3 regions of the Lysinibacillus sp. YS11 genome follow, and region 3 is predicted to be linked to each of the others. Evidence: riboswitches for the same ligand, from Rfam matches in the RefSeq annotation. Region 3 holds a riboswitch; each other region holds the start of a gene.

Region 1 (7,515 bases), 600 kb from region 3:
GTCGCTTTACAACAGCAGGTGGTGCTCCAGTAGTAAGTAACCATGACTCTATGTCAGCAGGTCCACGTGGCCCTCTTTTACTTCAAGATGTATGGTTAGTTGAAAAACTAGCAAATTTCAACCGTGAAGTAATTCCAGAACGTCGTATGCACGCAAAGGGCTCAGGTGCATTTGGTACTTTTACTGTAACGCATGATATTTCACAATATACTAAAGCGAAAATCTTCTCAGAGATCGGCAAGAAAACTGAAATGTTCGCACGTTTCTCTACAGTAGCGGGTGAGCGTGGTGCAGCAGATGCAGAGCGAGATATTCGTGGCTTCGCCCTTAAATTCTATACAGAAGATGGAAACTGGGATTTAGTAGGGAACAATACACCTGTATTCTTCTTCCGTGACCCGTTACACTTTACAGATTTAAACCATGTGGTAAAACGGGACCCACGTACAAATATGAAAAATGCCAACTCTAACTGGGATTTCTGGACTTCATTACCTGAAGCACTTCACCAAGTGACAATTGTTATGTCTGACCGTGGTATTCCAGCTGGTTACCGTAATATGCACGGATTTGGTTCTCATACGTATAGCTTTATCAATGCTAATAATGAACGTGTTTGGGTTAAATTCCACTTCCGTACAGAGCAAGGCATTAAGAACTTAACTGGTGCCGAGGCTAATGAGATTATTGGTCAAGACCGCGAATCTTCACAACGTGATTTATATGAAGCAATTGAAAAAGGCGATTTCCCTAAATGGAAAATGTACATTCAGGTAATGACAGAGGAACAAGCTCGTGAGCTACCATACAACCCATTTGATTTAACAAAGGTATGGTATAAAAAAGACTTCCCATTAATTCCTGTAGGTGAATTCGAGTTAAACAAAAATCCAGACAACTACTTTGCAGAAGTTGAACAAGCTGCATTCGCACCATCTAACATTGTTCCTGGCATCAGCTTCTCACCAGATAAAATGTTACAAGGTCGTATCTTTGCATATGCTGATGCCCAACGCTATCGTCTTGGTGTAAACCACTATATGCTTCCTGTCAACGCACCAAAATGTCCATTCCGTACTTTCCACCGAGATGGAGCAATGCGCTTTGATGGCAATCTTGGTTCGACATTAAGCTATGAACCAAATAGCTATGGTGAGTGGGAGCATAATTTAGACCATAAAGAGCCTGAATTACGTATTGATGGTCATGCAGGTATTCATGATTTCCGTGAAGACGATAATAATTACTTTGAACAACCAGGTAAACTATTCCGTCTATTGACTTCGGAAGAGCAGCAACGCTTATTTGAAAATACCGCGAACGATATGGCTTCTGTTGAAGAATTCATCAAACGCCGTCACATCCTTCACTGCTATCTAGCTGACCCAGCATATGGTGAAGGTGTCGCTAAAGCGATGGGTCTTTCCTTAGAAGGTATGGACCTTACAAATCCATATGTAAAACAACCAACAAACGTTTAATATTCCACTTTATTATTGATATCCAAATCCAACTTTCACTCCATGTGAATCCACTATTCACATGGAGTTTTTTTATTAAGAAAAGGCCTATGTCTATTTTTTTGACATAAGCCTTTTCTTTCATTATTGGTAAATTTGACTGCCTGCTTTTTTAAACTCCTCAGCCTTTTCTTTCATACCTTGATGGATCGCTTCAGTCGTATTCAAATCCTTATCTTTCGCATAATTACGAATATCCTGTGAAATTCTCATGCTACAGAATTTAGGCCCACACATAGAACAAAAGTGTGCTGTTTTTGCTCCCTCTGCTGGCAGTGTCTCATCATGATATTCCACTGCACGCTCGGGATCTAGTGACAGATTGAATTGATCACGCCAACGGAACTCAAAGCGCGCTTTAGACAGTGCATCGTCTCGTTGTTGTGCACCTGGATGACCTTTTGCTAAATCAGCAGCATGTGCAGCAATTTTATAAGTGATAACGCCCACACGAACGTCCTCGCGATTCGGTAAACCAAGATGCTCTTTCGGTGTCACATAACAAAGCATCGCTGTACCAAACCAGCCAATCATGGCTGCCCCAATGGCTGATGTAATGTGGTCATAACCTGGAGCAATATCTGTTGTGAGTGGTCCTAATGTATAGAAGGGAGCTTCCTTACAAACCTCTAATTGCTTGTCCATGTTTTCTTTAATCAAATGCATTGGTACATGACCTGGTCCCTCAACCATTACCTGAACATCATGCTGCCAAGCAATCTGTGTTAGCTCGCCTAGTGTTTCAAGCTCTGCAAATTGTGCCTCATCATTGGCATCTGCAATTGAGCCTGGGCGTAAACCATCACCTAAGGAAAAAGCAACATCATAGGCTTTCATAATTTCACAGATTTCCTCAAAGTGTGTATACAGGAAATTCTCTTGATGATGATATAAACACCACTGTGCCATTATAGAGCCACCTCGAGATACAATACCTGTCACACGATTTGCTGTTAGTGGTACATAGCGTAAAAGGACACCTGCATGAATGGTGAAGTAATCCACACCCTGCTCAGCTTGTTCAATGAGAGTATCACGATAAACCTCCCACGTTAAATCCTCTGCTACACCATTTACCTTTTCTAAAGCCTGATAAATTGGCACTGTTCCCACTGGCACTGCCGCATTTCGAATAATCCATTCTCTAGTTGTATGAATATGTTTACCAGTCGATAAATCCATAATATTATCTGCGCCCCATCGAGTTGCCCAGGTCATTTTCTCAACTTCTTCTGCAATGGAAGAAGATACAGCAGAATTCCCGATATTCGCATTGATCTTTACATGAAAATTACGCCCAATAATCATTGGCTCTGCCTCAGGGTGATTAATATTAGAAGGCATTATAGCACGCCCAGCTGCAATTTCTGAACGTACAAATTCAGGATCCATATTTTCACGAATCGCTACAAACTCCATTTCAGGCGTTATAATTCCCTTTCGTGCATAGTGAAGCTGTGTCACATTTTTACCTTTTTTAGCACGCAAAGGCTTTCTCGCCAACTCAGGGAAGACATTTTCTTGAATACGCGGGTCATCAACATGACGAAAGCCATTATCCTCCGGTTTAATGGAGCGTCCCTCATATGCTTCTACATCCCCTCGCTCTTGAATCCATGCATTTCGTAAGGCAGGTAAACCTTTCGTAATATCTACTTGGTAGGCTGGATCTGTATAGGGCCCACTCGTATCATATACTCGAATAGGAGCATTTTCTTCATTTCCAAAACTGCCTGTTGTCGGACTTAATGCAATTTCTCGCATAGGTACTAGAATATCTGGGCGTGATCCTTCCACATATACTTTTTTGCTTCCTTCAAAGCTGGACATAATGGTAATATTCTTTTCACTAATTGCTGACATGAGCTACTTCTCTCCCTTAAATTTATTTTGATATAAGGACCGATTCTAGCTCACCCCAACAATCCAAAAAATAAAGGCCGAATCCAAAATAATTATTTGGATCCGGCCACGAATGTAAAGGTCTATTGATTGCATACTCTGCAATAGCTTCTTAACTTTCCCACGCTGGTATGAGCCAGATCAGGTCCAAAGGGTCAAGAAACTTCGTAGCGTTTCCCTCTCAGCCTGACTCATCAGACTCCCCTAGTTAATACTATTTAGTTTGATGCTAGTGTAGCAGATAATACTAAGAGATGGAAGTTATTTTTTATCTTACTAGGTAAATAATACTTCTGCAAAATAGATCACAATGGTTACAGTTATACAGCTTACAATGGTTGAAAATAAAACAGCTTGCGCGGCTGTTGCTGATTCTACATCATATTCCAATGCTAGACTAGAACTATTGCGGGATGTTGGAAAAGCACTAGCTATAAACAGTGATTGTGCGACGACTCCATCTAATCCCAATATATAAATAATGGCCAATGCAACAGATGGTCCAATAATTAATCGCGTAAAACAGCTGATAAAGACGGTTTTATTAAACATTGATTTCATCTCTAATTGTGATAATTGCGCACCTAAAGTAATTAGAGCCACAGCAATAAATCCATCTGCCACATGTTCTACTGGTATTTTGATAAACTGTGGAATACCGATATCAAAATAATTCATAGCGACACCTATAATCAGCGCATGAATAATAGGCATTTTAAAGAAATCCTTGATGATTGTCATACCTGACTTTGTAGAAGAAATTAAATTGTATAAACCATATGTATACGTAGTCATATTTTGAAAGATTACGAGCATGACCTGAATGGCTACTCCAATAGGTTGCGTGGCAAATATCATTTGAGCCACTGGAATACCGTAATTACCCGAGTTAATGAGCACAACACTATTTTTAAAGACAGCTGCCTCTGTTCTAGCTAAACCTAACCCTTTTGCCATAAAGTGACTGAGTATCATTTGACTACCGATAAAGAGTACAATAAATAATCCGACCTCTCCCAGTACAGTTAATTCCACATGTGTTTCATATAAATTTACAAAAACAGCTGCTGGCATAAAGCAATATGTAATAAGCTGAGACAATGCTTTTAAATTAAAGCGAAATTTCTTTTGTAGTATAGCGCCTATTACAAGTAACACTAAAATAGGTACAACAATTTGAAAGAAAATCATTCCGAGATACATCATATCAATGTCCCCCTTCCAGTGTTAATAGTAGTGTTGAATTCCTTCTAGGTCAATTTCTCCGGCTTTCACCATAAAGAAGACTGCCTCTATATTGAAGGCAGCCTTTCTTTTTAAGCAAGCTTAAATCGGTTTACAACTTCTTGTAGCTCGTTTGAAATATCGTTCATATTTTGAATAGACTCTGCTACTTTTTGTAATTCTACTTGTTGATCCATTGCAGAAGCACTTACTTGTTCCGCAGAGGCTGCTGTTTGCTCTGAAATAGCCGAAATACTTTGGATAGCCATGATTGCCTGATTTTTATGCTCTAACATGCTAGATAGTTTATTCATTAAATCACTAATAGAATTTGCAATTGAACCCGACAAATCACTGCTATCTTTAAATGCTAGTTGCGTGCTTTGTACGGACTCATTTTGAGATTGCATTAAATCTGCATTAGATGCAATCACAGCAACCGTCTGCTGAGAATTTTCAAGAATACTTTCTACTGTACTCTTAATAATTTCTGTTTCATTCTTAGATTGTTCTGCTAGCTTTCTAACTTCCTCTGCAACTACAGCAAATCCTTTACCATGTTCACCAGCACGTGCAGCCTCAATACTTGCATTTAAAGCTAGCAGATTAGTCTGCTCGGTAATGCTTTGAATCGAAGCAATAATCTGATTAATATTGGCAATATTAGAAGCTAATGATTCCATTTGCTGCTGGATACGCCCATTCATTTCATTTGTCTCCATATTACGTTCTCTTAAACTTTCAACCTCATGCAATCCTTTTTCCGTTGTTACACCTGTTTTATGAGATAGCTCATCCATTTCATTAGAAAGAGCCGTAATAGCATCAATCTGATCTGATAAATCCATCATTCGATAATTTGTTTCTTCTGTATCCTCTGATTGCTTCGAAGCTCCTTGTGCAATCTCGTTGATAGCTACAGAAACCTCCTGACTAGAAGCAACTACCTCATTAAATGCCTCATTTACCTGATTAGAAGATTGGTTCAATAACCTCGTGGAATTTAGTACAGTTTGAATCGCACTATTGGTTTTATCTAACATATTATTATAGGCCACAGCAACTGCACCAATTTCATCAGGCTTAATATATCGCTCTTCTACCTTTTGTGTTAAATCCCCTTCGGCTGCAGTTTCAATCGATGCACGTAAAAATTTAAGTGGTTTTAATTGTTTATAGATGAATAACACACTTGCAGCTGTCATCAAAACCACCATAATAATGGAAGCAATAATCGTAAATACAAATACATGATTATATGTTTCTAGAATCTTTGATTCAGCTAACACGACTTGAACAGTCCATGTTTCGTCAATACCCTCTAAAATCATTGGAGCAAAAACATTATAGGCCTTTTCCTTCAGTTGATTAGAGTCAACGTACATACTTGTTAGTTCACCATTTTCCATTGTCTTACTAATACTTGTCCAAGTAGGATCCTCTTGCATATTGCGCCCAACTAGCTCATCACCAAAACTGTTAGCTGTTAGCACACCTTTATTCGTAATAATTGCCGCATAACCGCCTTCTGGGGCATTCGATTTTGTTAAATCATTTAAAAAATCTATTGATACATCGGCAGTCAATACACCGAAAAATGTCCCGGAAGCATTGATTAATGGCACTGAAATGGTTGTCATTAATACGGATTGACCGTTTACATTATAATCATAGGGCTCTGTCAAAACTGCACGTCTCTCTTCTTTTGGTACCCAATACCATTCAGAAATACTCTTATCATCAATACCTTCGATTAGAGCCGTCGAGATATCATTTCCGTTCTTACTTAAATAAGGGATAAAACGTTTTTTAGTATCTACTAAAGCAGCTTCAGTTGGTTCTAAAATAATAGAATCTTGCTCAAAGATTGCTCCTACTCCAAGAATGTCATTATTGCTAGCTAAATTGTTTTCCATTACGTCTATGACACCCTTGGTAGACAACGTATTATTCTTCTCCATGCTTTCTATGATACGCTTTGTTGTTTGTAATGTCGTATTGGCTTTCTTAAATCTTTCACTCATAATAGCTGCAGAAGATTCAGCCGATTGTAATGTTCCATGCTCTGCGTCTTCAACACTTTGCTTTTTTATAATAATCCCCGTTATGACAGTATAGGATAAAAATAAAATAAGAAATAATCCTATTATAAGGGAAGAAAGTTTTAAGGCAATTCCTCTTGATTTTTTCATAACTAACACCCCCACTTTTATACTAATAATAATGGATGGATGATTGTATCACAATAAAATATTTAGCGAATAAAGTAGAAAATTTACAGAATTATAGAGAAAAATACCGATACTTCACCAAACATTTATTTTTCAATATAAAGGACTAATGACTTATTTGAATGGAGATTCATAGTAAAACATCCTCTTCTAATTCTAAATTATAGAAAAATATGATATATTAACTATTAAATAGAATGATTGGAGTGACTTAAATTGAAAAATAAAGCGCTATCAACATTAATGGTCACGGCTATTACAGCGACACTAGTATTACCAATGTCTACGGCAAGTGCCACAACATCTCAAATACAATCAAATTTATATGAGACACAGGTGGCAGCAGCCAAAAAGGTGATAGGTGAATCCGTAACGATCAAAAATATAACAAAAGATACTGTGATAACATCTAACGGTACATTTAGAATTCAATCTGCATTAAAGCCCCTATTCAATACATCAAATAAAACAGCATTATCCAATGCCCGAGCAACTATTGTAGTGAAAAACGGACAACTTACCGACGTTACAGCATTAATATTAAACAAAGCAGGTACCAGCAAAAAATCTGTTTATTTTGATGGAGGTAACGCACAAATCTCTGGAGACCTCACTGTTAACGCGGACTATGTAAAAGT
Region 2 (7,515 bases), 1.5 Mb from region 3:
AAGTCTCTATCAAGAAAGTAAAGAGGCACTTCAACTTTTGCAGCAACGATGGCTGACGAGTCAAGCTAGTATTTTAGCAGAACAACTGAAGGAAGGAGAACCCTGTCCTGTTTGTGGTAGTATGACACATCAGAAAGCACACAATGAGCAACTGGAAGTTATTGAGCTTGCTCAAGTGGAAGCATTAAGAGCGAAGGCATCATCAGACGAGCGTAAGTATTTAGAGAAAGAGGCATTTTTAGCATCAGCGCAGCAACTTCTTCAAGATACATGGCGACAACTCGAGGCTCAGCATATTAAGCAAGAAGACCAACCACAGATCACCGCTACTCTACATGAAGTGGAACAAGAGCTTGCTGCATTAAAAATTATTCAACATCAATTAGCTGATGTGCGATTAAAAATAAAGCATCAGCATGACCGAATAGAGCAGCTACGAAATAAGCATATGAAGCTAGAGCAATATTTAGCAGAGCAGATAAAAGAATGGACAAAATTACAAGCGGTTGTAGACGAACAACTTAAGCAGATGCCCCCTAATTTACCAACTTTACAGCAATTAAAGCAACAACTAAATGAAGTTAGTAAACAGAAAGAAGAGCTTCAAAAAAGTTGGCAAGTGAGTCAAGAAAATTTGCATGCAGCAAAGGAAGCAGCTAGCAATGCAACACTAACTGTAGAAATTGCCAAACAGTCCTTTGAGGAATTACAGCTTAAAATGAATGAAAAGCTTCAGCAATTTTCAGCAGATATGCAAGAAATAGGTTTCGAAAGCTATGAGGCTTATGCAACTGCTAAACGGAGTGCCATACAATTGGATGCACTTCGAAAAGCATGTAGCGACTATGCTTTACAAGTACACACGTTGCAAATTCAGATTACCGAAGGGGCTACATACCTTCAAGGAAAAGAGAAGCAAGATTTAGAGGCGATGGAAGCAAGAGTAGAACAGCATCGAGTTTCCTATGAGGAAGCATTTAAACGTTTACAACAGATCAATGGCTTTATACAAGCATGCCAAGGCTTTAGTAAAAAGGTGGAAGAAATAGCGAAAGAGCTTCATTTACTTGAACAAGAAGCAGGGCGAGTAAAGGAGCTTTATGGATTATTAAATGGACAAAACTCGAAAAAGCTATCCTTTGAGCGTTATATACAAATTAACTACTTAGATCAAATTACAGAAGCTGCCAATATACGTCTGTATCATTTATCAAACGGTCAATTTGAGCTTAGACGTTCAGATAGATTAGAAAAGCATGCGAAGCAAAGTGGCCTTGGTCTTGATGTTTATGATGCTTATACAGATCAATTACGAGATGTCAAAACTTTATCAGGTGGCGAAAAGTTTAATGCTTCGTTGAGCCTTGCATTGGGGATGGCAGATGTGATTCAAAGCTACCAAGGTAATATTCATATTGAAACGATGTTTATTGATGAGGGCTTTGGCTCGCTCGATGAGGAATCACTAAATAAAGCAATCGATACATTAATTGATTTGCAGGATTCTGGTCGTATGATTGGCGTTATTTCGCATGTACCTGAATTGAAATCCGCGATGCCAGCAGTTTTACATGTGGAAAAAACATTAAATGGCCATAGTCAAACCCATTTTGAAGTGAAATAAAACGAAGGCGTATTTCCTTTAAAAGGAATACGCCTTCGTTTTATTTTTTTCGGGTTGTGGTTGTAGGCGTTGTGCCTTTTTTTGCAGCCATTACTTTTTTGACGATAGGAATAACAATAGGTGCTAACTTAACGGCAGTTTTTACAACGTTTGATACTTTCATCCCAAAACAGCTCCTTTTACAATTACTACTTCCTGTTTCACTTAAAAATAAAACATTAACGGATAACACGAACAGCCTGAATTATATTCCAAATCACAATACCTAGTGAGACGAGAGCATAGATGGCGAATGAAGCAAACCAAATAATCATCACTGTATTATTACTGGAGGTTGGATCTATACTAAATGTGGAAAAAACAAAGACAATAAAGAACAGGATGCCAAAAACAAAAGGAACTAAATGAGAGACAAGTGCACGAATCGAATGTTTTTTTACATCACTATCTTTTGTCACGAAATATACAATTAATGGAACGATAAAAGGGGCGAAGAAAATACTAAGATAACTAAAGGCAGCTAAAATTTTTTGATTCTCCATAGTTGTACCTCCTTTTTAAATATTTACGCATGAAAAACAGCAAAGTTTCAAAAAAATGATGTATGGAAGGTTGTAATCTTTCAATCCTTTGCGTACAATGAGAGTGTTCAAATAAATTCAGATGTAACGACCACAAGGGGAGCTGATGATGTCAGCTGAGACTGGGCACGTAATGCCTTGACTCTTCGAACCTGTAAGTTAACGCTTGCGTAGGGATGTGGATAGAAACCGACACTTGTACGATGTGAGGCTCTGTCCTGACATCGTTTTTTCCTCCTTAAAGGAAAAAGGTGTCAGAAAGAGACATATCAGCGCTTTTCTATTCCTGCTCTTGTATCCTACATCGGAACAAAGGAGAGAATATGTATGGACAAAAAAAGACTATTAATGCTAGTGGAGATTGCGATTTTTGCAGCGATAGGTCTCGTACTGGATCAGGTTTCCTTTAAAGTATGGGCACAAGGCGGCTCAGTTAGTCTTGTTATGGTACCGATTATGTTAATAGCATTTCGCTGGGGCTTAGTAGCTGGTCTTACTACGGGACTACTTGTGGGTGTTATGCAAACAATGTTTGGTTCTTATATCGTGCACTGGCTACAAGGATTACTAGATTATGGCGTTGCTTTTACTGTTGTAGGATTAGCGGCGGTTGTACGTGGACCAGTATTAGACGCTGCTAAACATATGAACAAAACAAAAATGGCACTTTATATAATCATAGGTACCGTTTTCGCAGGCTTCTTACGATACACAGCACATACAATTGCTGGTGCTGTATTTTTTGCCGAATATGCGGGTGACCAGAATGCATGGATCTATTCCATCATCTACAATGGTACATATATGCTACCAGCAACCATTTTAACGGCTGTCGTTGGTGTTCTTTTATTCACAGCCGCTCCCCAATTAATGCAAAGAAAAGCTTAATGCTAGTCCCTTCACAGGCGTGGAGGGACTTTTTTGTCGTGAATAACTCTTTTAGCACTTTGCAAAGTAGGAAAGCATACAATATTTAAAGCGTTTATCGTTATACGCATAAAAAGTTATGTTATATTAAAGAATAGATATTAGATGAAAGGGACGTTATACATGATTGTAAAAACGCAAGAAGAGATTGAAGCTTTTAAAAAAATAGGACGCATTTGTGCTGAAATTCGCGAAGCAATGAAAGCTGCTACAAAACCAGGTGTTACAACACTTGAGCTTGATGAAATTGCTGGTCGCATGTTTGCAGAGGCTGGCGCTATTTCAGGACCAAAGGGAGAATATGATTTTCCAGGGTATACATGTATTAGCGTCAATGAAGAAGTAGCACATGGTATTCCAGGAAAGCGTGTTATTCAAGAGGGAGATATCGTAAATATTGATGTTTCAGGCTCTTTAAATGGCTATTTTGCTGACACAGGTATTTCATTTGTTGTGGGTGATGGCTATGAGGACAAAGAAAAGCTTTGCCGTGTTGCTAAAAGTGCCTTTGATCGAGCAATGACAAAGGTAAAGGCTGGATCTAAATTAAATCAAATTGGTAAAGCTGTTGAACGCGAGGCAAATGCTAATGGGTTAACTGTTATTATGAATTTAACAGGTCATGGCTTAGGTCAATCTTTACATGATGAACCAAACCATATTTTAAATTATTACGATGCATGGGATACTACTATTATGAAAGAAGGTATGGTCCTTGCGGTTGAGCCATTTATCTCAGCAAAGGCAGAGCATATCGTAGAAGCAGGTGATGGCTGGACATTCGTGACGCCTGATAAATCACTTGTAGCTCAAATCGAACATTCAGTCATTGTAACAAAAGATAAACCAATTATCTTAACGTCATTAGACGAAGAATAGGATGTAATGAAAAAATCCTGCTAACCAATTTATTTTTGGTAGGCAGGATTTTTTTAATAAATAAAATGCCAACAAAGAGAACACCGCATAAAAATAAAGCAGCTGTAGTGACAAGTAGCTCATCAAAACCATTATGTATGGCGATTCCAATATAAGCCCAAATAAAAACACTTGGATACACAACATCAAAGTGATGGAAACGGATATGTAGCGCAATGGCTCCTCCTAAAGTAAGTAAAATCACTGCCCAAAGAGGCGTACTAAGACCAAAGCCGTTCCAACCATAAGCCGTTAACGTAAAGCTTGTATTTGTGATAAAAATAAATGTCATCCATGCTAAATAAATAGAGAAAGGAATACGACCAAACAAGGATTTGTCCTGAAGAGGGTACGTATTATACAACATAAACAAATACAAGACTAAGAGTAATGTAATGCCAAGAGAAACAATAAATAACTCATGGTGCCAGACATATATCGTCAATGCTTGTAATATATTTATGCAACTAAAAAGCGCAGACTGTTTCAAAGTTGTCTTTTTCATGTTCATAACTAACCAATAACCGAGTAAAAAATAAATGATAATCCAAATTACATGACTTACACTAACTGGTGCAAATACAACAGAAAAACGATTAGCGATTTCTAGCGAAGATTGACCGTTGATGTTCACGAAAAAGGATGAAAAGGTTAGGATGATTGAGACAAGATAAGAGATTGTCATCAAGATAAACCGAGGCATGTTTTCCTCTCCCTTCGTGTTAGATTGTATAGGGAAAAGACAAATAAGTATAGTACTGTCACTTTTTTTATTATAACGGAAATTTCCAACAATGTATCGTGTTGTTTTACTATTAATACCTACAATTTACCATGTCTGATAGGCATCCATATATTTCTTTAGTACAATAAGAATAGCCAAATAAAAGGAGTGAAGTTTCATGACACAAAATTTGAAAAATCTAGATCTAACTGTTGAACTAGACAAAAAGATGTATAAAAAGAAATTAAAAGTACTCCAATATGAAATGTTGAACGCACAACAATTTTTATTAAAAAACAAGATTGGCTTGATCTTGGTATTTGAAGGAATGGATGCAGCTGGTAAAGGTGGCGCTATTAAACGATTAATCGAACGTGTCGATCCCCGCGGTTATGTTGTACATCCTATTTCTGCTCCTCAAGCTCATGAATTACGCTACAATTATTTACAACGATTTTGGAGAAAATTGCCTCAACATGGGCAAATCGCTATTTTTGATCGCTCGTGGTATGGCCGCGTACTAGTAGAACGCATCGAAGGATTCGCAACAAAGGATGAATGGTCTCGTGCTTATGAAGAAATTAATAATTTCGAGAAGATTTTAACTGCAGGAGATTACATAATTATTAAGTTCTGGCTTCATGTTTCAGATGAGGAGCAATTAAAACGCTTTAAAGAACGTGAACAAAACCCTTATAAATCTTGGAAGTTAACAGCCGAGGATTGGCGCAATCGAGATAAAACACCTCAGTATATTGAAGCAGCAAATGCGATGTTTGAAAAGACAGATAAAAAAGATGCACCATGGGTCTTAGTCGCTGGAGATGACAAAAAGTATGCACGTGTTCAGGTGCTACAGGAAACTATTGCACACATTGAACGAGAGGCTCAAAGGCGTGGTCTTCATTTAACAAATGTGTTAGACAATACTCAACTAGAGGATGCTGATTCCTCCAGCTTAGAAATAGTAAACGAGAAAAAGAAAGAACAAAAAACTAAATAATTGAATTGTGCTGCTATGACAATAAGACATAAGCTGTTTTGGTTGTAGCAGCCTGTTTTTTTACATACAATGAAATATAAATAGGGTTTGCAATTATGGCTTGTAGCCAATGAAACAAAGAGAAATGTATTGATTTTTATTGGAAGGCTAGTGTGGAGAAATGGTGCTTAAAATTTGGAATCTATTAAGAAAAAAGGGTGGGAATGTGGTAACAATAAAGGGGGAAAAATGCTACATCCGCACATTCCAAGAAAAAGATGCACGAAGTTTAACGGGTCTCGTAAGCCGTAATAAATACTTTTGGTCTATATACGAGCCACTGCAAAGACCTGAATACTATACAGTCGATGCTCAATACAAAAAAATTCAAGAAAGTCTCTATTTAATGGAGTCTAAGCGTGAATTTACTTTTGGTATTTTTGAGCATAGTACAAATAATCTAATAGGGCATATTGCACTTTATGCTGTCAAACGCTTACCGTACTCGAGTGCATTTGTTGGCTATGCGATGGATGAGATTTATGTTGGAAAGGGCATTGTCACAGAAGCTGTGAATATGGTGGTCCGATTTGCATTTGAACAAATTGGTCTACATCGTGTAGAGGCCTACGTATCGACACAAAATAATGCCTCCATGCGTGTATTAGAGAAGGCTGGATTTCAGCAGGAGGGTCTGCTAAGAAAGCTACTGTATATCAATGGTCATTGGGTAGATCACTATATGTATGCACGTTTAGAGGATGAATAGAAAAATAAGTGCCTATCTTCCACATAGAGAGGATAGGCACTTGCTCTTTTATGAATGTATGAAGAAATAATTTTATTGTTTATTTCCATCTTCAATTAAATCTAGATGACCTGTATTTGGATCAATTATTAAACCATGAACAGGTACGTCTTTTACCATTAATGGATGATTACGAATTGTATCGACACTTTTCTTAACACTTGTTGCTACATCACCGAAACCTCGTAAAAATTCTTTCAAATCAAAACCAGAATATTCCAACATTTTGATTGTTTCTGGATCGATGCCTCGTTGTACCATTTCGCTAAGCATGGCGTCAGGATCAACCGCACTCATACCACAGTCATAATGTCCAACAACATACACTTCATCAGCTTGTAGGCCGTAGACAGCAACTAATAAACTACGCATAACTGCACCGAAAGGATGGCTCACTAACGCACCAGCACTTTTCACTATTTTTACATCGCCATTACGCAAATTCATCGCTTTTGGTAAAAGCTCTACAAGACGAGTATCCATACAAGATAAAACAACAATACGTTTATCAGGATATTTCGTAGTGATGAATGGCTCATATTTTTTTTCTTGTACAAACTCTTTGTTAAATTCTAGAATATCTTGTAACATTGTCATGAATATTGCTCCCTTCCTTACAAAAAATATTGTAGAGCAAAATTTTCAATATGCAAACAATAAAGACTTTATTCAGATAATTTTTACAATAAAGGAGCAGTTTCATACGCTTTAGTAGATGAAATAACTTGTAAGCTATAAAAAAACAGCTACCTATAAATAGTAGCTGTTTTTTACACATTAAAATTTTTCGTTTGGCTTTGGATCTACAGTTACTGAAGACTTGCTATCTAAACCAACTTGTAGGTAGTGGATGAAGAATCCCGTTGAAATTAATAAAACTGCTGAAAAGCCAAGAACAGTTGTAATGAACATTATTAGAGCTCCTCTCTACTTAAATGATCTACTAAAATT
Region 3 (7,515 bases):
ACCAAATTATTCGGGTGATGTACGTCTCCTTGATCGTGAAACAGGTAATGATGTGAATGTGACGATGTCCTCTAAAGTATTAGAGTCCTACCATGCAAGACGCATACTACATGAAGAAGAATTTGAAGCCATTTGCCGTCGCTTTGGTGTTCGAAAATTACAATTGAAAGTGGAAGATGGATTGCAACATGCGATTTTCCAGCAATTATTAAAAGCACATTGGATTAGGTGAGGTGAGCCGTATTGGGCTTTAGTCAAATTATATTTAGCTGGACGGCCATCATCCCGGTCATTGTCCTACTTTATTATTTCTTTCGAAAAAAATATACAGATCAAACAGTTTCTTCGACGCTTTTTTGGTCGGAGATTATGCAGGAAACGCGAGTATCGCCTTATTTAAAGCATTTACAAAAAAATGCCCTACTATATTTACAGCTTCTTGCTTTACTGCTACTTGTTTTGGCATTGATGAATCCTTATATAAAAAAATCAACCATTGTTGGTGCACAAACCATATTTATTGTAGATACTTCAGCCACAATGCTGGCAGGTAAAGAGCAATCAACCTTTGACGCTCATAAACAGGAAATGCTGAACTTGATGAATGAATTGAATGGTCGACCTGTCACATTAATTACAACTGGTGCTGCACCAAAAGCTGTTTTACAGCAAGAAACAAACACGAGTGAAATAAAAAAAGCTATTCAAGATTTACAAGTAACCTATGAAACTGCTGAAATGAATAAGGCGCTGGATGTAGCACAGGCATTTGTGGGCGACACACCGACTTCTATCTATGTTTTTACAGATACACTTGATAAAAAGCAATTACCGATGGACAAGGATTCTGTGAAATGGCTAGTAAGAGGTGCTACAAAAGACTTAACAAATATCGCTATCACCCGCTTTGCTGCTACGACAGATGGGCAAGCTACGCTGGCACTTGTACAACTCCATAATGATACAAATACCGAGCAAAAGGTAACGCTCGCATTGAATAATGCAGAGGGTGAGGAGCTGGTAGCAGAAAGTGTCGTTGTGCCTCCAAATGAAGCCATTACGAAAACATTTAAAGATTTGCCTTTAGCAAAATCCATGACAGCTATTATTGATGCAAAAGATGATTATGACATAGACAATCAACAAACAGTTTTACTACAAACGACTACGTCAAAAATTATTGTTGATCAAGGCTTGCATCAACTGATACAAAAAGGTTTTCAAACAGTTAGTAGTGGCGTAAAAATCGTCCCTTCCTTGCAAGTCGCTGACAATCAAGATGCTACCATAATCACAAACCAATCAGCGTTATTGGAAAAGATGGACAATCCCCTCGTATTATTTGGTCGTGATGATGCAGAAAAAGTAGATGCGAATGGGACGGTAAGCACTAGCAGTGATGCATTATTTGCCTTTAGTGAACTAAAGGATGTTTATGTTAGTGCTGTTTATCCTGGTTTTGCGGACTATGAAACGATTGCTTCTGTTGGAGAAGAGCCGTTCATCCAACGCTCCCCAAAAGGAGATATCGTTGTTTTAGCCGATATTGCTGATACAGATTGGCCTTTACATCCATCATTCCCACTATTTCTATGGAGTACAGAGCAGCAGCTAACAGAATCAGTTGGGTCACTTGGGATTTTTTCACCCAATGAACAACGTGCAGTTGCTTTAGCGCAAGGAGACTGGAATGTTTATTCGCAAGAAGACGAGTTTCTTTCGTCTGTTACGAAGGGGATGCTAACTGCGCCCAAACAGCCAGGCATTTATATGGTACGCTCAAATAATGAGGAAAAACAATTGATTGTACAATTGCAAGCACAAGAACGTGTCATTGAACAAGGAACAAGTTTTACATTAGGTGATATTTCAGACAATGGAAAGGAAGAAGTGTCGATGACCTCTTTCGTGCCTTGGCTAATTGTAATTATTTTACTATTGCTTGTTTCAGAGTGGGAGGTGCAACGACGTCGTGGATTTACGAATTGATATGCCGTTAGTATTGTTGTTACTCCTTCCATTATTCTTGTATTTTGGATGGACATACTTTCATGAGCGGCAGCGACTTAAAAGAAGTCATATTGTTGTACTTACTATTCGCATAGCGGCAGCAGGCTGTTTAGTTTTTGCACTCGCAGGTCCATATCTATTATTACCAATAAAAGAAGAACAAATTGTTTATTTAGTAGACCGTTCTGCTTCTATGAATGGTACGGAAGATGAGATGGTTCAGTTTATACAGGAGAGCCTCCAATCAAAAAAAGAACCACAACTTGCGGGCATTTATTCATTTTCCTCTACTTTACAAACAGAAGCTATTTTATCTAAAACATTAAAGGAAGTACCGAAACTAACTGAAATTAAAGCTACCGATCAAACAAATATAGAACAAAGTCTACAGCTTGCTTCAGGGATTATAGATCCTAAAAAAGCAACTCGTCTTGTGCTACTAACAGATGGTAATGAGACAAAGGGCGATGCTTTAGAATTTGCTACGAAGTTGAAAGGCTCTAATATTAGTGTGGATATTAAGCCTTTTAGTCAACCAGTTGTCAATGATGTATCACTAAAAAGCTTTGTATCCCCTCAAGTTGCTTACGTTGGAGAGCAACAACAATTAGTGACAGACATACATGCAACATCAGCAGGTCAAGGCGAGCTATTACTATATGAAAATGATGAGCTTATTCATCGAGAGGCAGTTGAGCTGACTGAAGGCACGAATGTGTTTACCTATAAACATGCAGCAACAGCTGAAGGACTTGTAAAATATGAAGCCGTTGTTCAAGTTGGTCAGGATGCCATTTTTGAAAACAATAAGTTAACTAGTGTCACAATGGTTCAAAGTGAACCACATTTATTAATCGTTAATGGTTATGAAACAGCATCACCCATCGCAGCAGCACTTGGTAGTCAATCCATTGCCTATGATGTTGTAGCACCTAAAAGTTTACCAAATGAACTATCCAGCTATTTGCAATATAATGCTATCGTTTTCGACAATGTACCAGGTCATTTAGTGGGTGAAGCAAAAATGAGTGTTATTGAGCAAGCAGTCAAAAACTTTGGAGTTGGTTTTACAATGGTGGGTGGAGAAAATAGTTTTGGTCTAGGCGGCTATTTTAAAACACCGTTTGAAACCTTATTGCCAGTGGAAATGGAAATTAAGGGCAAAGAGCAATTACCTTCCTTAGGATTAGTGATTGTACTTGACCGTTCTGGCAGTATGCAAGGCTCGAAGCTTGAGCTTGCTAAGGAAGCAGCGGCACGTTCTGTTGAGATGTTGCGAGATGAGGATACATTAGGATTCATCGCCTTTGATGATCGTCCTTGGGAGATTATAGAGACAGGGCCTCTTAACAGTAAAGAAGAGGCTGTGGATACTATTTTATCAGTAACACCTGGTGGGGGAACAGAAATCTATAGTTCATTAGCTAAAGCCTACGAGAACCTTGCTGATTTAAAGCTCCAACGTAAGCATATTATCCTCTTAACAGATGGGCAGTCACAGGCAGGGAACTATGAGGATTTAATTGGTGAAGGGAAAGAAGAGGGTATAACCTTATCGACAGTAGCGATTGGACAAGATGCCGATGCGAACTTATTAGAAGCGCTTAGTGACATGGGCAGTGGACGTTTCTATGATGTGATAGATGAGCAAACCATTCCTTCTATTTTATCTCGGGAAACAGCTATGATTTCCCGCACCTATATTGAGGACAATCCATTCTATCCGGCAATTTATAATGCAGCAGGATGGAACTCACTGTTTGCTAATGGTGTCCCACAAATGAATGCATATATTGGGACAACGGCAAAACAGGGGGCTACTGTTGTAGCAGAAAGCGAGAAAGAAGATCCTGTGTTAGCGCAGTGGCAATATGGTCTTGGTAAAACATTTGCCTTTACATCTGATTCAACGGGTAAATGGACTGGAGATTGGGCAAGATGGCAGAATTGGGGAGCATTTTGGCAAACACTTATTTCTCAAATGCTACCAAGCTACAATGATGTAGCCTATGATGTAAGATTGGAAGCAGATGGTTCCTTTATGATTACAGACCCTACAAATGAAGCCGCATTTTTAGATATTGTAGCGGTAAATGAAGCAGGGGAGGAGCTAGAAACACAACTTGAAACCATTTCCGCATCTCAAGTTCGAGCTGTAGTACAAGCTGAACCTGGATTAATTTTCTTCCGTATAGCAGATGAAAAGCAGGCCATTTATCAGGCAGGGCTAAGTGTTCCTTATAGTGCTGAATACGAACTACTCCCTGTAAATAACCAACTGATAGAAGAGTTAACTCAACGAACAGGAGGCACTGTTTTAAAGGAACCACAAGATGTCTTCCGTGACTTTACGACAAAAGGAGCAGATCGGCAAAATATTGCCACATGGCTACTCTTAGCGAGTATGCTTCTTTTCTTTATTGATATTACCATAAGACGTTTTGGTTGGAATTTCCTAACGAATGCGAAGAAAAAAGAGCCGCTGGTTGAGGAAAAAACTATAGAAGCAGAAGACACAAATGTAGCACAGTTGTTAAAAGGCATGAAAAAACGATCTTAAAATAGAGGAAGCAGTGCAAACTCGAATAGTTTTGCACTGCTTTTTTATATTGCATGAAATAAAGAGTTATCCCCTTTGTAAAGAGGGTAAATGAGAAGAAAAGCGATCCAAATTGGACTACCCCAGCTCAATGAATGCTCATAATTCAATCTCTCTCAATAAAGAGAAGAATTAAACCTCTTTACTAGCTCTGTTTTACGCAAGCTACTCGCAACCATTACACCTAAAATAGCACCGATCGTACTTGATGTTAAAAAGGCTGGTAGGAAGAAGAATGCTGCTACAGATGTTCCCATGAATAATTTTGCATAAGGGACGGCAATAAGTGAAGCCAGAATGCCCGTTCCGATAACTTCTCCGATACCAGCTAACCACATTTTATTGCTATATTTATAGGCAAGGGCAGCACAGAACGCACCGATGATACTACCAGGGATAGCTAGTAGAGAGCCTGTTCCAGTAAGGATACGAATGATGGCAGTGACAAAGGCAACTATAACTGTTGGTACGGGTCCAAGTATAATGGCTCCTATCACATTAATAGCATGCTGAACTGGGTAAGCACGTGCGATTCCTGTTGGGATGGATACGAAAGTAGAGCCTGCAACAGCAACGGCTACTAATAAAGCCATGACTGTTAATTTACGAATTGACATAAAGTTCACTCCTTTTGGTAAAGTTCGTGAGGAAAAATAAAAAGGCCACCCCCTTTAAACAATAGGAAGCGGCCTTGCGTGTATATAGTGACAACAGCAAGTAGCGCCACTTCCCTCCGCTAGTGTGAACTAGATCAGGTTCAAAGGGTCCGTATATTACCATATACGTCTCAGCCTTTTAAAGACTCCCCTAGTGGTTAAAATCATTCAATTTTGTGAATCAACAATAATGTAACATACTGCTAAAAATAGTCAATGATTTTTCAGACTATTTTGTATCGGGATGCATTAAATGAGGTGCTTTTTTCACTGTCCAGATGAGCGCAAGGAAGAAACAGGCTAATAATATGATAGAACCGAAAATATATGGGCTATTCATATTCCAGTCAAATAATAAACCTGCCAAAGCGGGTCCAATCATATTTCCGAGGCTCATATAGGCATTATTCAAGCCCGCAGCAAATCCCTGCTCTTTCTCTGCAAGCTTTGAGATGAGTGTATTAACAGCTGGACGAATTAATGTCGTTGCTGTAGAGAAAATTGTTGCTACAACTAAAATAAGGGCAAAGCCAGAAACAAATAATATTAAGAAAATAGCAACGGATGCAATAAATAAATTTACTAGTACTACTTTCATTTCACCATAACGATTGAACAGTGGTGTAATAATAAACATTTGTACTACTACTCCAAAAGCACCACCAACAACTAATATAATCGCTATATCTACAGGTGTGTAATTAAACTTTTCTGTCACAAATAATGACAATGTCGTTTGGAAATTTGCAATTCCAAACGAGAACACCAGCATAATTATGAGCATAACAAAATAAGGCATATGTATGGAACGAGCCATTTGCTTCGCCAGATTGTCTTGCTTTTGTTTCTGTTGAGCAGTGTTTGGTTTGGTAGAAGGTAATAAAAAGTAAGATAAAATAGATGCTAAAATGGCTGCAGCTCCAGCTGTGAAAAATGGGAAATGTAAGCTTACCTTTGCTAAAAAGCCACCAATACCAGGTCCAATCATAAAGCCAAGAGACATAGCGGCACCCAACATCCCCATACCTTTCCCACGTTCTTCATAGGTTGTGACGTCAGCGACAAAAGCCATAATAGGAGGTGCAACAAATGCGGAACCTAGACCACCTAAAAATCGTGCTAAAAAGAGCATCCATACATCTGTAGCAAGGCCAAATCCGATTTGTGCAAGACCTGTTACGATAAGACCGAAAATAATTAAATTTTTTCGTCCGTACTGATCTGAAAGATTCCCAGCAATAGGAGAAAATACGAATTGAGCTAAGGCGAACGTTGCGATTAGCATACCTAGAACTTGTCCTGCTGCACCAAATATTTTTAAATACTCTGGCATGACAGGAATAATAATGCCAATACTCCCCATTGCGATAAACATATTAAACATTAAAATATACAAAGCCGCCTTATTGGACTTCTGCTGGGTCATCGAATGAACCCCCTTTTTGTAATCAAATATAGTACAGTCTATCATAAAGAATTATTGCTTGGCTAATAGTTAAGATTATAGTACTGGTTCTATATTTAGAATGGTTTTCCACAAAAGTTTTTATCCACGCACCTATGCATGATGAAATAATACATTTTAGTCATAAAAGTTGAGGGAAAAGAAGCTATGGGAGGATAAATTAGTAAAGCAACAACAATTGAGGGACTTCTCTTATAAAGGGAGATTAAAAATTTGGAGAGTCTGTCTGTAATGGCATAAAGCATGGCTATAAATTGTAGCGATGTTGAGCGTTAGAAGTTATGGACTATCAAAAGTACACTAATGTGAGAATCTATTAAAATTTAGATAAAATATTTTATAAATATAATAATGCAAATAGTCGATTGAAAATGTTCTTAGTTTAATAAACAGTTAGACAAGCAGAGAAAAAAACTAGCGAATTGGTGTGAAAACCAATTCGCTAGTTTAATTATCTGATACTCATTTTAAATTCTAAAAATAATTCGTTGTATTTCCCTAAATAATCAGGTCCTAAATTTTTGTAGACCTCTAATGTATCACGTTGTTCTTCAGAAGGATAGTAGCGTTCGTCAGAAACAACTTCTTCGTCCATTAAGTCCATAGCGGCAATATTAGGAGTAGAATAGCCTACAAAATCAGCATTTTGAGCACCTGATTCAGCACTTAGCATGAAGTTAATAAAGGTGTGGGCACCATCAATATTTTTCGATGTTTTTGGGATGACCATATTATCAAACCATAAGTTTGAGCCTTCCTCAGGTACAGCAAAGTCTAACTCTTCA

Evidence for each region. Region 3 has a riboswitch for thiamine pyrophosphate ahead of thiW (energy coupling factor transporter S component ThiW). Riboswitches for the same ligand answer to the same signal wherever they lie in the genome.
Region 1: another riboswitch for thiamine pyrophosphate. It lies ahead of thiC (phosphomethylpyrimidine synthase ThiC); the one in region 3 lies ahead of thiW (energy coupling factor transporter S component ThiW).
Region 2: another riboswitch for thiamine pyrophosphate. It lies ahead of thiT (energy-coupled thiamine transporter ThiT); the one in region 3 lies ahead of thiW (energy coupling factor transporter S component ThiW).

The regions. Positions count from the first base shown of each region.
Region 1 is NZ_CP026007.1:257,347-264,861, reverse strand. It holds gene LBYS11_RS01240 (catalase) at 1-1,481, shown strand, start outside; gene thiC (phosphomethylpyrimidine synthase ThiC) at 1,605-3,383, opposite strand; TPP riboswitch at 3,524-3,638, opposite strand; gene LBYS11_RS01230 (AEC family transporter) at 3,699-4,628, opposite strand; gene LBYS11_RS01225 (methyl-accepting chemotaxis protein) at 4,739-6,838, opposite strand; gene LBYS11_RS01220 (FIVAR domain-containing protein) at 7,094-7,515, shown strand, end outside.
Region 2 is NZ_CP026007.1:3,921,142-3,928,656, reverse strand. It holds gene LBYS11_RS19765 (AAA family ATPase) at 1-1,624, shown strand, start outside; gene LBYS11_RS24040 (hypothetical protein) at 1,665-1,787, opposite strand; gene LBYS11_RS19760 (magnetosome magnetite crystal formation protein family) at 1,843-2,166, opposite strand; TPP riboswitch at 2,292-2,399, shown strand; gene thiT (energy-coupled thiamine transporter ThiT) at 2,533-3,093, shown strand; gene map (type I methionyl aminopeptidase) at 3,256-4,011, shown strand; gene LBYS11_RS19745 (hypothetical protein) at 3,983-4,753, opposite strand; gene LBYS11_RS19740 (polyphosphate kinase 2 family protein) at 4,953-5,777, shown strand; gene LBYS11_RS19735 (GNAT family N-acetyltransferase) at 5,938-6,525, shown strand; gene LBYS11_RS19730 (beta-class carbonic anhydrase) at 6,598-7,161, opposite strand; gene LBYS11_RS24035 (hypothetical protein) at 7,342-7,476, opposite strand.
Region 3 is NZ_CP026007.1:855,049-862,563, forward strand. It holds gene LBYS11_RS03910 (DUF58 domain-containing protein) at 1-232, shown strand, start outside; gene LBYS11_RS03915 (vWA domain-containing protein) at 244-1,989, shown strand; gene LBYS11_RS03920 (VWA domain-containing protein) at 1,973-4,570, shown strand; gene thiW (energy coupling factor transporter S component ThiW) at 4,726-5,226, opposite strand; TPP riboswitch at 5,321-5,428, opposite strand; gene LBYS11_RS03930 (MFS transporter) at 5,495-6,691, opposite strand; gene LBYS11_RS03935 (ABC transporter substrate-binding protein) at 7,182-7,515, opposite strand, start outside.